Linked DNA regions of Bdellovibrio bacteriovorus. The protein of the gene in region 1 interacts with the protein of each later gene in a pairwise test. Links are inferred from orthologs where the notes say so. Each region holds a gene or a part of one and is shown in the gene's direction. Other genes may lie near its edges. The genes, in order: ndk and ung.

Evidence for each region.
Region 2: the proteins of ndk (region 1) and ung interact in binary tests that used the Escherichia coli proteins (3 or more experiments, as listed by UniProt). The link is inferred for Bdellovibrio bacteriovorus from one-to-one orthologs.

Annotation. Positions count from the first base shown.
Region 1 is NZ_LUKD01000001.1:1,372,284-1,378,336, forward strand. The notes cover bases 3,125-6,053. They hold ndk (nucleoside-diphosphate kinase), read left to right. Parts: upstream 3,125-4,340; coding sequence 4,341-4,766; downstream 4,767-6,053. Other genes in these bases: AZI87_RS06610 (hypothetical protein), read left to right, coding at 3,183-3,932; AZI87_RS06615 (hypothetical protein), read left to right, coding at 4,025-4,327; AZI87_RS06625 (class I SAM-dependent RNA methyltransferase), read left to right, coding at 4,794-5,975; AZI87_RS06630 (tetratricopeptide repeat protein), read left to right, coding at 5,999-6,053. Outside these bases: AZI87_RS06590 (hypothetical protein), read left to right, coding at 1-12; AZI87_RS06595 (substrate-binding periplasmic protein), read right to left, coding at 27-764; AZI87_RS06600 (hypothetical protein), read left to right, coding at 922-1,284; AZI87_RS06605 (hypothetical protein), read left to right, coding at 1,389-3,059. UniProt on the Escherichia coli protein: Major role in the synthesis of nucleoside triphosphates other than ATP. The ATP gamma phosphate is transferred to the NDP beta phosphate via a ping-pong mechanism, using a phosphorylated active-site intermediate.
Region 2 is NZ_LUKD01000001.1:1,049,707-1,055,590, reverse strand. What follows is about bases 2,597-5,356. They hold ung (uracil-DNA glycosylase), read left to right. Parts: upstream 2,597-3,513; coding sequence 3,514-4,200; downstream 4,201-5,356. Other genes in these bases: AZI87_RS04930 (hypothetical protein), read left to right, coding at 5,195-5,356; AZI87_RS04935 (DUF72 domain-containing protein), read left to right, coding at 4,215-5,111; AZI87_RS04945 (hypothetical protein), read right to left, coding at 2,965-3,366; AZI87_RS04950 (aldo/keto reductase family protein), read right to left, coding at 2,597-2,935. Outside these bases: AZI87_RS04970 (polysaccharide deacetylase family protein), read left to right, coding at 1-61; AZI87_RS04965 (hypothetical protein), read right to left, coding at 64-408; AZI87_RS04960 (hypothetical protein), read right to left, coding at 511-732; AZI87_RS04955 (M14 family zinc carboxypeptidase), read left to right, coding at 888-1,784; more of AZI87_RS04950, read right to left, coding at 1,976-2,596; more of AZI87_RS04930, read left to right, coding at 5,357-5,509; AZI87_RS04925 (hypothetical protein), read left to right, coding at 5,551-5,884. UniProt on the Escherichia coli protein: Excises uracil residues from the DNA which can arise as a result of misincorporation of dUMP residues by DNA polymerase or due to deamination of cytosine.

The DNA of each region.
Region 1 (6,053 bases):
GGTGAAGAATAAATCCTTCATGGGATTTATTTTAATGTAGCACCGTATTTTTTAAAAATTGTCTGAAGAGTGCCGTCGGATTTTATTTTATCTACGGCGGCATTCACTTCTTTTTCTTTCACCCGCCCCTTGCGACTGACAGCACACGAGATCGGATATTCCTGCATAAAAAGGCGTTGGCGATTGCGATCAATTTTTGGATGCTTTAGCTTAAAATAATCCACAAAAATTTCATCGGTGACTATATAGTCGATACGCCCGTTAAGAAGCTTTTTTAAATTCGCCTCTTCACTGAGGCTGTCTTCTCGAACAAGTTGTTTAGACTGAAATAAAGGATCTAACTTCGGGTACACGTACTGAAGCATGGTCCCGATAGTTTTCCCTTTTAGATCCGAAACCTTTTTCGGCATAGTCTCAGGCCCAAGAATGATTTCTCTTTTTGAAAACAGAGTTTTAGAAAAATCCATTTGATCTTGATTGCTTGCCCACACTTTGCTTGTGTAGCACATCATATCCACTTGGCCCTTCAGCAAATAGCTGTCCAGACGATAACGCGTGATAATACTAAAGGTGGCGGTTCGCCCCATAGCTTGCGCCAGAGCGGCCGCATATTCGGCCACAAGTCCCTTTGTTTGGGGGGATTTTTCATCAAAAAGCAAAGGCGGTGCAAGTCCCGCGGGAATTCCAATTCGAACTTCCTGGACATCAAAGGCAAAGGCTATCGCCGTAGCAAAAAGAATAGTGGCCAATAAAAATAGACGCATTGGTTTCGAGCTTGCTGCAAAAAAGGAGCTTTATCAAAAGCATATTGCAGCTGGCGTTAAAATATTTCACTGTTCTTTAAGATTCCATCAACGGGCTGATTTTGATTAGGTCAGGTAGCACGGCCGTGATAGAAGCTCCTAAAATTAGGAGTCTTTCATGAAAAAATTGGTTTTTGCCATTCTTGTATCTCTTTTTTCAACCACAAGCTTCGCACAACAATTGGAGCTTCCTCTTCAACCTAAACAATGCATTTCAGTTCAAGAAGCCGCAGTTGCTTTGAATAATTACCTGACTCCCCTTATTGGTACGGTTCCTTCTGACGACTTCGAATGGGCAGATCAAGAGGTCACTCAAGAAGATGTCTCTCGCGCACTTCGTTCATTGAAATGGAATCAAAAAGCGTTCAACTATCAATCCACAGCGGTGACTGAAGGTTACTGTGCAGCGGGTGCAAGCTGCTGGGGTTACTATGAAGTGGATTGCGCAGGAAACGTGACTGCGAACTACGACGGCGAATAGGTCGTCCTCACCCTGAAGTATTTTCAAAAAATCGTCCGCTAATCTTTGTAAAAGCTCAGAATATTATTGTCTTGTAATGGTCCCCAAGGAATAAACTTGGGGCCATGAAGTTCATTACGATCTTGTTATTGATTCTTTCTTCCCATTCGTTCGCGTCTTCTCCAGATTGGTCCGCTGGTGTGGCCATCCCGACAAATGGACGCCACAATATCTATCAATGGTCCGACGAAGATTTCGTACAGATTAAAAATCGCGGGAAAATCCATACGCAGATTTATCCGGTCACGGTCACCGGTATGCTTCCGCCTTATTGGCCAACGGTGCGATTGATTGAAGAAGACAACAAAAATCCTTTTAAAAAATGGGTGCAGTCGATCCTTCACGGAGTCAGTGGCTTTGACTCTTTCAATGATGTTCTTAGGAATCTGGGTCTTCACCCTTACCCCAAAAAAACTGATGAAGGTGTTTACTCTGTACCCTATCCAGAGAATATCGGCCCTGATGATCTGATGGGTTTGGGACTAATTCAGCGAAATGGTGCCGAAGGGTTTACCTTTAGCTGTGCCGCCTGCCACTCGAGCAATCTCTTTGGCAAAACAGTTTTAGGAATGACCAACCGTTTTCCAAAAGCGAATGAGTTTTTCATCAAAGCTAAGAAATTGATGGCTGTGACAGATCCGTATCTTTTCCAAGCCTACACTGGAGCGACGAACGCTGAGCGCGAACTACTATCTGAAGCGCAAGATCATCTGCGTTTTGTTTCTTTAAAGCAGCCTATTGCGTTGGGGCTAGATACGTCTTTGGCGCAAGTGGCTCTATCTTTAAATCGTCGGTCAAAAGATGCTTATGCAAGCTACAGTGAGTGGTACGCCCGCTTTCCTCGTCATGATGCGATCTTAGACAATCACCCTGCGGATTCTAAACCCGCTGTGTGGTGGAATTTAAAATACAAAAATCGCTGGCTTTCCGACGGCAGTGTCTTAAGTGGAAATCCTATTTTCACTAATATCATCTGGAATGAGGTGGGCCGTGGTGCGGATCTCGTTCAACTAGAAAAATGGCTTGCAGAGAACAGCGCCGTTATCGAAGAACTGACAACGGCTGTGTTTTCTTCAGAAGCACCTTTGATTACTGATTTCATCCCTGCAGAGAAAATTGATCTTGGCCGTGCGAAATTGGGAGAACAAATCTTCAATACAAACTGTGCGAAATGCCACGGAAATTACGATAAAGCCTGGAGCCTTGCGGGTTCAGAAAATTTGCCTCTCAAAGAGCAGCTTAAAACGGTGCAAGTTCGCTACAAACAATCCACACCTGTTGTCGATGTGGGAACTGATCCTTATCGTCGTCTAGGAATGAAGTCTTTAGAGCAACTCAATGACCTTGAGATTTCAAAAAAGAACGGCATCGTGATTAAAGCCCAAGAAGGATATGTGCCGCCACCCCTTGTAGGTATTTGGGCTCGTTGGCCGTACTTGCATAACAACTCGGTTCCGAATCTTTGCGCTCTTCTGACTCCATCGGATCGTCGTCCCGTTGCCTACTATTCGGGTGATGCCTTGAATCCCACAACCGACTTCGATTTAGAGTGCAATGGCTATCCCTTGGGAGATAAAACTCCGAAGTCCTGGCAGACTCGTGACCATTATTTTGACACTCGCAAGAAGGGCATGAGCAACAAAGGCCATGACGAGCGCATTTTCATTAAAGACGGAAAAGAAATTCTGTCTAGTACGGATAAGCGCAATTTGATTCTTTTCTTGCAAACTCTCTAGTGGTTGCGAATTCCACCGGGTTATCCACATTCCAAGCTGTCGATACTTTCGACAGCTTCAGAATTCTTTTCTGAAAACATTTCGGGGCCCACATGAGCGAGTGGCTTATGTTAAAAAGACCTCATGAAAAGAACGTGCATTTTAATTTTTAGTGCTATCGTCCTTTGCGCCTTCAACTCATTTGCAAATTCTGAAGAGTCGTTTGCCCGAGGCTTCCTTATTGCTGTCGACACCCGTGATCACAAAGCGTGTGAACAAGCCTTCTTAAGAGTTTCTGGAGCCACCGGCCTGAAAATCTCAAGCTTGTGTGCTCAAGACGGCCGTAATCCTTTTGCCGTGGCCGTCATCACTGTTCCTATTGATGAATTCGAATTTCTTTCTGAAGTCACAAATAAACACGGCTCGAATGCGCGTGCATCTCGTGCTGACAGGTCTGTGATTATGACTCTTCCGCATGATCGCGATACTGAAACATACTTTCGCATCTCCGCACGTCGCGATCGCATGTCGATTACCGTATTCCGCGAAAGTGATTTTGGTGCGATGGATGAGCGTCGCGAACGCTTTCTAATCATGTCATTCGTGATGAAAAATACAGGCTCTCAGGGACTGCAGGACCAGCGCGTGGCATCTTCCATTGATCGTCGTTTGGTCTACAATCGTGGCGCAACGGAATTGACTCAGTCACAGTACAAATCTATCGCCACCAAAGCTTCAAACATTATTGATGCCATTAATGGTGCTGTTCAAAATATCACTTCGCCGCGTGTTTCCCTAGATGTCTTCGTTCCTCCAGATGCTTGCGATGCCAATCGCTTCTGTCCTAATGAAGATGTTATTCGCCTTGGTTTAAGCGTCGTAATTCGCTTTTAAAATCAAACAGAGGGCGGATTTATTTCCGCCCAATTTTCGTTTGACTATTTGCGGCAAAAATCCTAAGAAAAGCCCCAATCCTGGGAGCTAAAATGAAGAAACTATTAATTTTTATTCTATTGGCAGCAAGCCCTGCTTTGGCCGGCCGTATTGACGAAATCGTCATCATGACGACAGAAAGCGTGGAAGAGACTTTGGATCTTTGGAACACGGATAAAACCTACGAAATCACGTATCAGGATTTCACAACGCCGGACCAAGGATTTGATCTTGCGGTGAAAACCAAGCTCAACGTAAAGAATGTCCGCGAGAGCCAAAACCAAGAGTGGACATGTGTCACTCAATTCGTTAAAACTCCTAGGTTCTTTGACGTTTCTAAAACAGATTGTAAATAAACAAGGAGATACCATGGCTATCGAGCAAACATTCTCAATCATCAAGCCAAACGCAATGAAGAAAAACGCTATCGGCGACATCATCAGCATGTTTGAAGCAAACGGCTTGAAAATCGCTGCTGCGAAAATCACTATTCTTTCTAAAGCTAAAGCTGAAGAGTTCTATGCTGAACACAAAGAACGTCCTTTCTTCGGCGAACTAGTTTCTTTCATGACTTCAGGCCCAGTTTGCTTGATGTGCTTGCAAGGTGAAAACGCAGTTTTGAAAAACCGCGAAATCATGGGTGCTACTGATCCTAAAAAAGCTAACGCTGGAACAGTTCGCGCTAAATTCGGTGACAACGTTGGTGAAAACGCAGTTCACGGTTCTGACTCTGCAGCTTCTGCAGCTCGCGAACTTGCTTTGTTCTTCGAAAAGCACGAAATCTGCAACGTTTAATCATTTAAACTGAAATTGCGAATTTAAATGTCTGCAAAATCAAACAAGGGGGGAGCGCAAGCTCCCCTTCTTGGTTCAAAGATCAGATTGAATATTGAAAAGCTTGCCATTGGCGGTGCTGGAGTCGCTCGACACGAGGGCATGGTTGTCTTCGTTCCTCAAGCAGCGCCTAATGAAGAAGTTTTGGCCGAAGTCACTTTGGTCAAAAAGAATTTTGTCGAAGCAAAGATCCTGGAAGTTCTGAATCCGGGAGCTTCTCGCCGAACTCCACCTTGCCCGGTGGCCAACGTTTGTGGTGGCTGTAATTGGCAGCACATCACTGAAGAAGAACAGCTCGCACAAAAAGAGAACCTGGTTTTTGAAACTCTGAAGAAGTTCAATCCCTCTTTGGAATTTGAATATCTACCAATTCAAAAAAGTCCCCGTTCTTTGAGGTATCGCAACCGCATTCAACCGAAGTTCCAACACGGTCGCTTTGGTTTCTTTGCACGAAACTCTCACGATATTGTTGAAATCAATGACTGCCCGATTACGGAAGAGGCCTTGACCGAAAAGTTCGCGGAAGTAAAAGCTTGGGCTCAACAAAAGAATGCCAAAGAGCTCCTTCGTCTTGAAATGTACATCTCGGAGGAAGGTCTAGTTCGCTACGGCCTTATCACTGATGACGACGACGGCATTGGCTTTTCTCAAGTGAATCGCTTTCAGAACGAAGACCTGGTTCGCACCGCCCTAGACTGGGCTGGTGATTATGAATTCAAAAATGTTTTCGATCTTTATGCCGGCGCGGGAAATTTCACGTTTCCTTTGGCACAAAAGTATTCGTCTTCCACGATCACCGGCGTGGAGCTGAATCCTAAGCTTGTGGAACGTGCGAAAAGCAAAATCAAAGAAAAACGCATGAAGTACTTCCTTTCCGACGTGGAGACCTACATGCGCCGAGCACAAATCGGGACTGAAGACTTGGTTTTGCTAGATCCGCCTCGTGCAGGAGCCAGCGAATACATCATGCGCGCTCTGGCCTCAGCGGCCCCTAAAAGAATCATCTACATCAGCTGTCACCCGGTGTCCTTGGCTCGAGATCTTAACTGGTTCTTTGCTTGGGCGCAGAAGCTGGGCAAATCGGCAAAGCTCGCAAGGGTGCAAACCTTTGAAATGTTCCCTCAGACCGACCATGTTGAGACTATTGCAGAGCTCAGGGTTGACTCTTAGTCTTCAAATGATACCTTTTTAACATGCGTAAATGGATTCTCGCACTGACTCTTTTATCTGCACTTGGATGTGCCAGTC
Region 2 (5,884 bases), 330 kb from region 1 along the record:
CCCTCAATTGAGTTATCAAAATTCTCCGATTGATCCAATGACATCGGCTTGCGAAAAATAATCTTAGCGAGACAGCTCTGCCACACAGTGGTTCAAGCTGTCTTGAGCATAACGGGAAAGGGTGAAGACGCTCTTTCCCGTTGTTCTATCAAACTCTTCCGTATACAAATCTGAGACATCCGAGATTCTTTCGATCATGCAACCGGCTTGGCGTTCTGCCACGTGCAGGCGAACCAGGCACATGCGGTTGCGTAATGAGCAGCGAATGCCTTCCGCGTGCGTTTGCGCAGGGCTGGCGTTGTTAATAGCTTCAATCAGGGCTTTTTCTTCTTGCGGAGACACAAAAGCAAATGCTGGGGAGCTAAAAAGAACGGAGATTGTTGAGAGAGTTAAAACGAACTTAATCATAGAAGCCTCCTTGTTCTGAATCATGCTTCATGATTCGTTCTACAAGGGACTCTATGATTAGTAAAAGGCATAGAAAGAATTCAGATATTCAAGAAATGAATACTATTCCTTTTGAGGGCATTCCTTCTTCTCGACACAAGTCTGTTTCTTAATTGTCGCTACTGTAGGCTTAGCTTCAGAAGCTACCTGACGCGACACCTTCACTTGAGGTGTGGTATTTTTCGCATAGCTCACCGGGGCCATGGAGCAGTTTTGATAAAACAGTATCACGATGGGATTAATCACCAACATCGCTACAAAACTAAAACCGCCACGATTCACCATACAACCTCCGACCTGAGTCTAATTCGTCACACCCTTTACATTACGGACGAAAGGCACTAAGACTTTAGTCAATTTGTAAGGATTCTCAGCTTGATTCAAAAAAAGCCATTTTCTCATCTTGAGAGATTTCAAACTTCGGAGATAATAGGGAAGTGATGACAAAAATGATGAAGACAATCTTATTTGGTCTGATGTTTATGTCAGCTGTTGGCGCTCAAGCAGACTTTTCTAATATCCAACAAGACTGCATCAATGATCTAAAAAAATTCCCCGGAGCGTGGGATGACAAACTTCTTACGAAGGCTTGTGAAAAAGTCAAAGTAGAAGCCCTTTGCGTGAGCGCGGAAGGTCGTCCTATTTACCATTACGACAAACCCTCTTCCACACCAGGCGCTAAGAAAGTTTTAGTATTCAGCTTGATCCATGGAGACGAAACACCGGCAGGAACTGTCGGTCGTTATTGGATGGAGCGTTTAGAAGGCATTGATCCGCGTAACTCTTGGCGTGTGATTCCTGTCGTAAATCCTGATGGTGTGAAATACAAAACTCGTACGAATGCCAACAAGATCGATATCAATCGCAACTTCCCAACAAAAGATTGGGATGTCGGTGCCATCGAAAATTGGAAACGCACGACAAAATCAAATCCACGCAGATTCCCCGGTGAGGTCGCTGCGAGCGAGCCCGAAACAAAATGTGCTCTGCACCACTTAGAAGATTTCCAACCGGATTTCATCGTGTCTGTACATACGCCACTGAAGGTTTTGGATTTTGACGGTCCAAAGGTTTCTCCTCCGCCCAAATTTGATTACTTACCTTGGAAGTCGCTGGGCAATTATCCCGGCAGCCTGGGTCGTTACATGTGGCTTGAAAGACAGACGCCTGTTTTAACGATGGAGTTGAAAGAAAGTCTTCCGCCGAATCTTTCTCCGTTTGAAAAGTTGCAAGATATTATCGGCAGCTTGGTGAAATTAGAAAATGGAAAGACGAAAGCCAATACGGCTGAATCAAAATCGCCGACCAGTTTTCTTCCTGTCGCGCTAGAACACTAATCCCTAAAAATGGAAACGAGGCTTAATCTAATGACTAAGTCTCGTCTCGGACAACCTCTTAGAACTTAAATAACCAATCAATGGTATCTTTTATTCTCAAGAGGTCGTTTCATGCTCAGTATAGCTCTGTGGTTTGTGAACGGAATCCTCCAGTGCCAATAAGCACGAATATCGCTGTCCATTTCCAGCCTTTAGGAGTACGTGAAAAGCTTTTTCAGAGATTTATCTATATCTTCTGTCATGGGAACCTTTAAACAACTCAGATTTTCTTGCAATTGCTCGATGCTGGTCGCGCCGAGAATCACACTGGTCATTCCCGGTTGATTCAATAGCCACGCCAGTGCTAACTGCCCCCGCGTGCATCCCAACTCGTCCGCCAGAGCTTTCATATTGCGCACACGTTCCAAATTTTCCTCTGTGTAGAAAGTTTCTCTGAGCCAATCAATCCGCGACAGGCGACCTTCGCTGATTCCGTTGTCGTATTTTCCAGTCAGCATTCCCGAAGCTAAGGGCGACCACGTTACTAAGCCCATGCCGTGCTCTTGTGCTTTCGGGCGAACATTCTCTTCAAATTTTTCGCGGGCAAGAAGACTGTACTGAGGCTGCTCAATTTGCGGACGGTAGTAACCACCTTGGTCGCAAACATCCATGGCTTCTTGGATTTGTTCAGCAGTCCATTCGCTCGTTCCCCAGTAAAGAATTTTTCCGTGATGAATTAGGTCATCCATAATACGAACAGTTTCCTCGACGGGAGTTTCGGGATCATAGCGATGGCAGAAATAGATGTCTAAATAGTCAGTCCCGATTCTTTGCAGACTTTTATTCACTGATTCAAGAATGTGTTTGCGCGAAAGGCCGCGATCATTGATGTCATCACTCATCGGCCAGAATACTTTGGAAGATATCACGAGCTCATGGCGCGGAAAGTCTTTCAGAGCTCCGCCCATAATGCGTTCCGATTCGCCTTTGGCGTAAATGTCTGCGATATCAAAAAAATTGATCCCGGCTTCATAAGCCAGGCGAAGAATGCTGCGAACAGAAGTGAAATCTTTAACGGTGCCCCCGAACGTCGTCCAGCCTCCTAAAGAAAGCGAACTCAATTTCAGACCGCAACGACCCGCATTGCGATAGGGCATAGTAGGATTGAACATAGGGCCTCCTTCACGGAAGCCCTATTATCTTAATGAAGAACTGGGTGTTGCAAGTAGTGATTGATCTCGACAATTCTGTCTTGTTGGCTAATGACAGAATCCTGGATAGCAACCAACTCTTTCAGTAAAGAATCTTTGGCTAACTTAATAGCTTGGAAGATATCTTCGTGAACTCCTTCGGCTTCGACACTCGTGTCGCCCTCACGCAACACGATCGCAATGCGATAGAGTTTTTTGAGACCTTCAGGGGTAAAGTCTTTTCCTTCTGTTTCATACTGAATCGCTAGTTTTTTCGGATCCCGTGCGACCACTGCGACGATTGTCTGAGGTGTCACGAAGGGTTCGAACTCCACGATCTGTTGATAGATGAAGGACTTAACCTCTGGATTCTGCTCGATAAGTTGTATTGTGGGGTTGAGAAGGGTCGTCATAGGCGGCCTCCTTTTCCTCTACTCATAGTGTAACAATGTGGCCGAATTTTGTCTGGTCAAGTTGAGCAGGAATCAAAAAATAAATTGAAAACCAATAAGATTGATTTAGAATCCGGGACCTAGACCTTTGTCATGTATCAAGGTGAGATGGAAAATTTAAAAAGTGAAGTTAAGTTAGATTCTAGCTGGAAACAGCGATTGCAGGGCGAGTTCGACAGCGAGCGAATGAAAACTCTGCGCGAGTTTCTTGTGCAGGAATACAAAAAAGGCAAGACCATCTATCCGCGTGGTGAAGAATGGTTTGCCGCCATGAACCTTACGCCGTTTGACAAAGTGAAAGTCGTGATCGTCGGGCAGGATCCTTATCATGGACCAGGTCAAGCTCATGGTTTGTGCTTTTCAGTTCGTGACGGAGTTCGTTTTCCGCCTTCTTTGCAAAATATTTTTAAAGAACTGAATTCCGATCTGGGTTTGCAAATTCCCAAGTCCGGCTGCTTAACCAAATGGGCCGAGCAGGGTGTGTTGTTGCTGAACGCTGTTTTGACGGTGGAAGATGGCAAAGCCGCTGCTCATCAGAAAAAAGGTTGGGAAGAATTCACCGATAAGATTATTCATTTACTGAATGAAGAGCGCGAACATCTGGTGTTCATTCTTTGGGGATCTTATGCGCAAAAGAAAGCCTCTTTTGTGGATCGTAAAAAGCATTTAGTGATTGAAGCTGTTCATCCTTCGCCGCTGTCAGCGCATCGCGGGTTTTTCGGAACGAAACCTTTTTCAAAAACCAATGCCTATCTTCGCTCTCACGGTATTTCTGAAATTGACTGGAGCCTTTAAGCAGAAAGGCTGTCATGGAATTTGGAAAGCTGCATTCCGTAGACGGTGTGAATTGGGATCTTCCTTCTGATGACCCTTTGGCGTCAGTGTATTTAGAAAAATTCAAAACCTCCTCTTCAGCAAAATTCTATATTGGCACTCCGGCCTGGGGGCATAAAGAATGGATCGGGAAGATATATCCAGAGAAAACAAAGGCTGCGGATTTTCTTTCTTATTATTCGCGCAATTTCAACACTATCGAACTCAACACATCTCACTATCGTATCCCGACGGCCGAGCAAACACAGAAGTGGCTTGCGCAAGTGGGAACGGATTTTGTTTTCTGCCCAAAGCTCTATCAGGGCATTTCGCATTCGGAACAAGGAATGTTAGATAAAAAACTTTTGGCGGAGTGGTTCGAGTTTTTGAAAAACCTGGGAACGCATCGCGGGCCGTGCTTTGCGCAGTTTCCTCCGCACTTTGATTACAGTAAAAAATCTCTGTTGTTTTATTTTTTGCAGCAGTGGACCGACGATTTTGAGCTGGCTTTAGAGTTTCGTCATCCCAGTTGGTTTCAAAACGGATGTGTGCTTCCGGCATTGACTAAATATTTGCAATCCCGAGGCATCGGCTTAGTTATCACAGATGTCGCAGGTCGAAGAGACGTTCTTCATGTGTCTATAAGCGCTCCCTTCACGATGCTTCGCTTTATCGGAAATGATCTGCACCTATCGGATCGCCAACGTTCCCAAGACTGGGCTGTGCGATTGAGCTCTTGGTCGCAGCAAGGATTACAAAAAGTTTTCTTTTTGGTGCATGAGCCGGATGATATTTTGGCTCCTGAGATGGCCCAAATTGTAATCCAGCAGCTGAATGAAGAGGCTGATGCTCAATTAAATCCCTTACAATGGTGCGCAGCGACCTTGGTGTAATAAATCTCAGAATGCGACGCCCTCCTGGACTCTAGGCTTGCTTCAGATCGCCGATAAGATAAGGCGACAAAAAGGAGTGACTCATGAAGTGGATTTTAATCGCAGCCTTGATAACAACAGCGACAGTCAGTGTAAATCCCGCTTTAGCTCGTTCTGCGGCTCGCGGACCGGCAAATGCTGAGGAGCATCGTTCTTTAGAGGATACAATCAAGAAAATTCGTGAAGACGACGAGGGAATCGTCGTGCTTTTCGCGAAAAACCCGGGATCGTATTACCTGCGTCGAGACGTCGAAAACTTCGATGGCCTTCGTAAGAAATTAGAAGAGGCCTTTAAAGCCAAGAAGCCTGTAAGCGTCACGTTTGATGCTGTTCAGCTCAATATTCTTGAAGTGAAATAAGTCCCTGTATAAACTGGTCTCCGCCAATAGGAGACCAGTTTATGAAACACATTCTTCTCTCTTCCATCCTTTGTTTTTCTCTTTCCGCTTTTGCAACAACCAAAGAAGAAGTTCAGCAGAAAACCAGTGATGCGGCAGCCGCAGCGGTGGATTATTCTAAAGAACAAAAAGAGCAATTCCAAAAAGACATGGACGCTAAACTTGCCGAGTTGAAGCAAGAAATCGCGGCCCTTAAGAAATCCGCTTCCGAAAAAACCGGCGATGCCAAAAAAGAAATGAAAGAACAAATCAAAGCTTTGGAAGCTCAACAAGACGATCTTAAAAAAGATCTGGCAAAGCTTAAGAAAAGTTCTGGCAAAGCTTGGGCCGAAATGA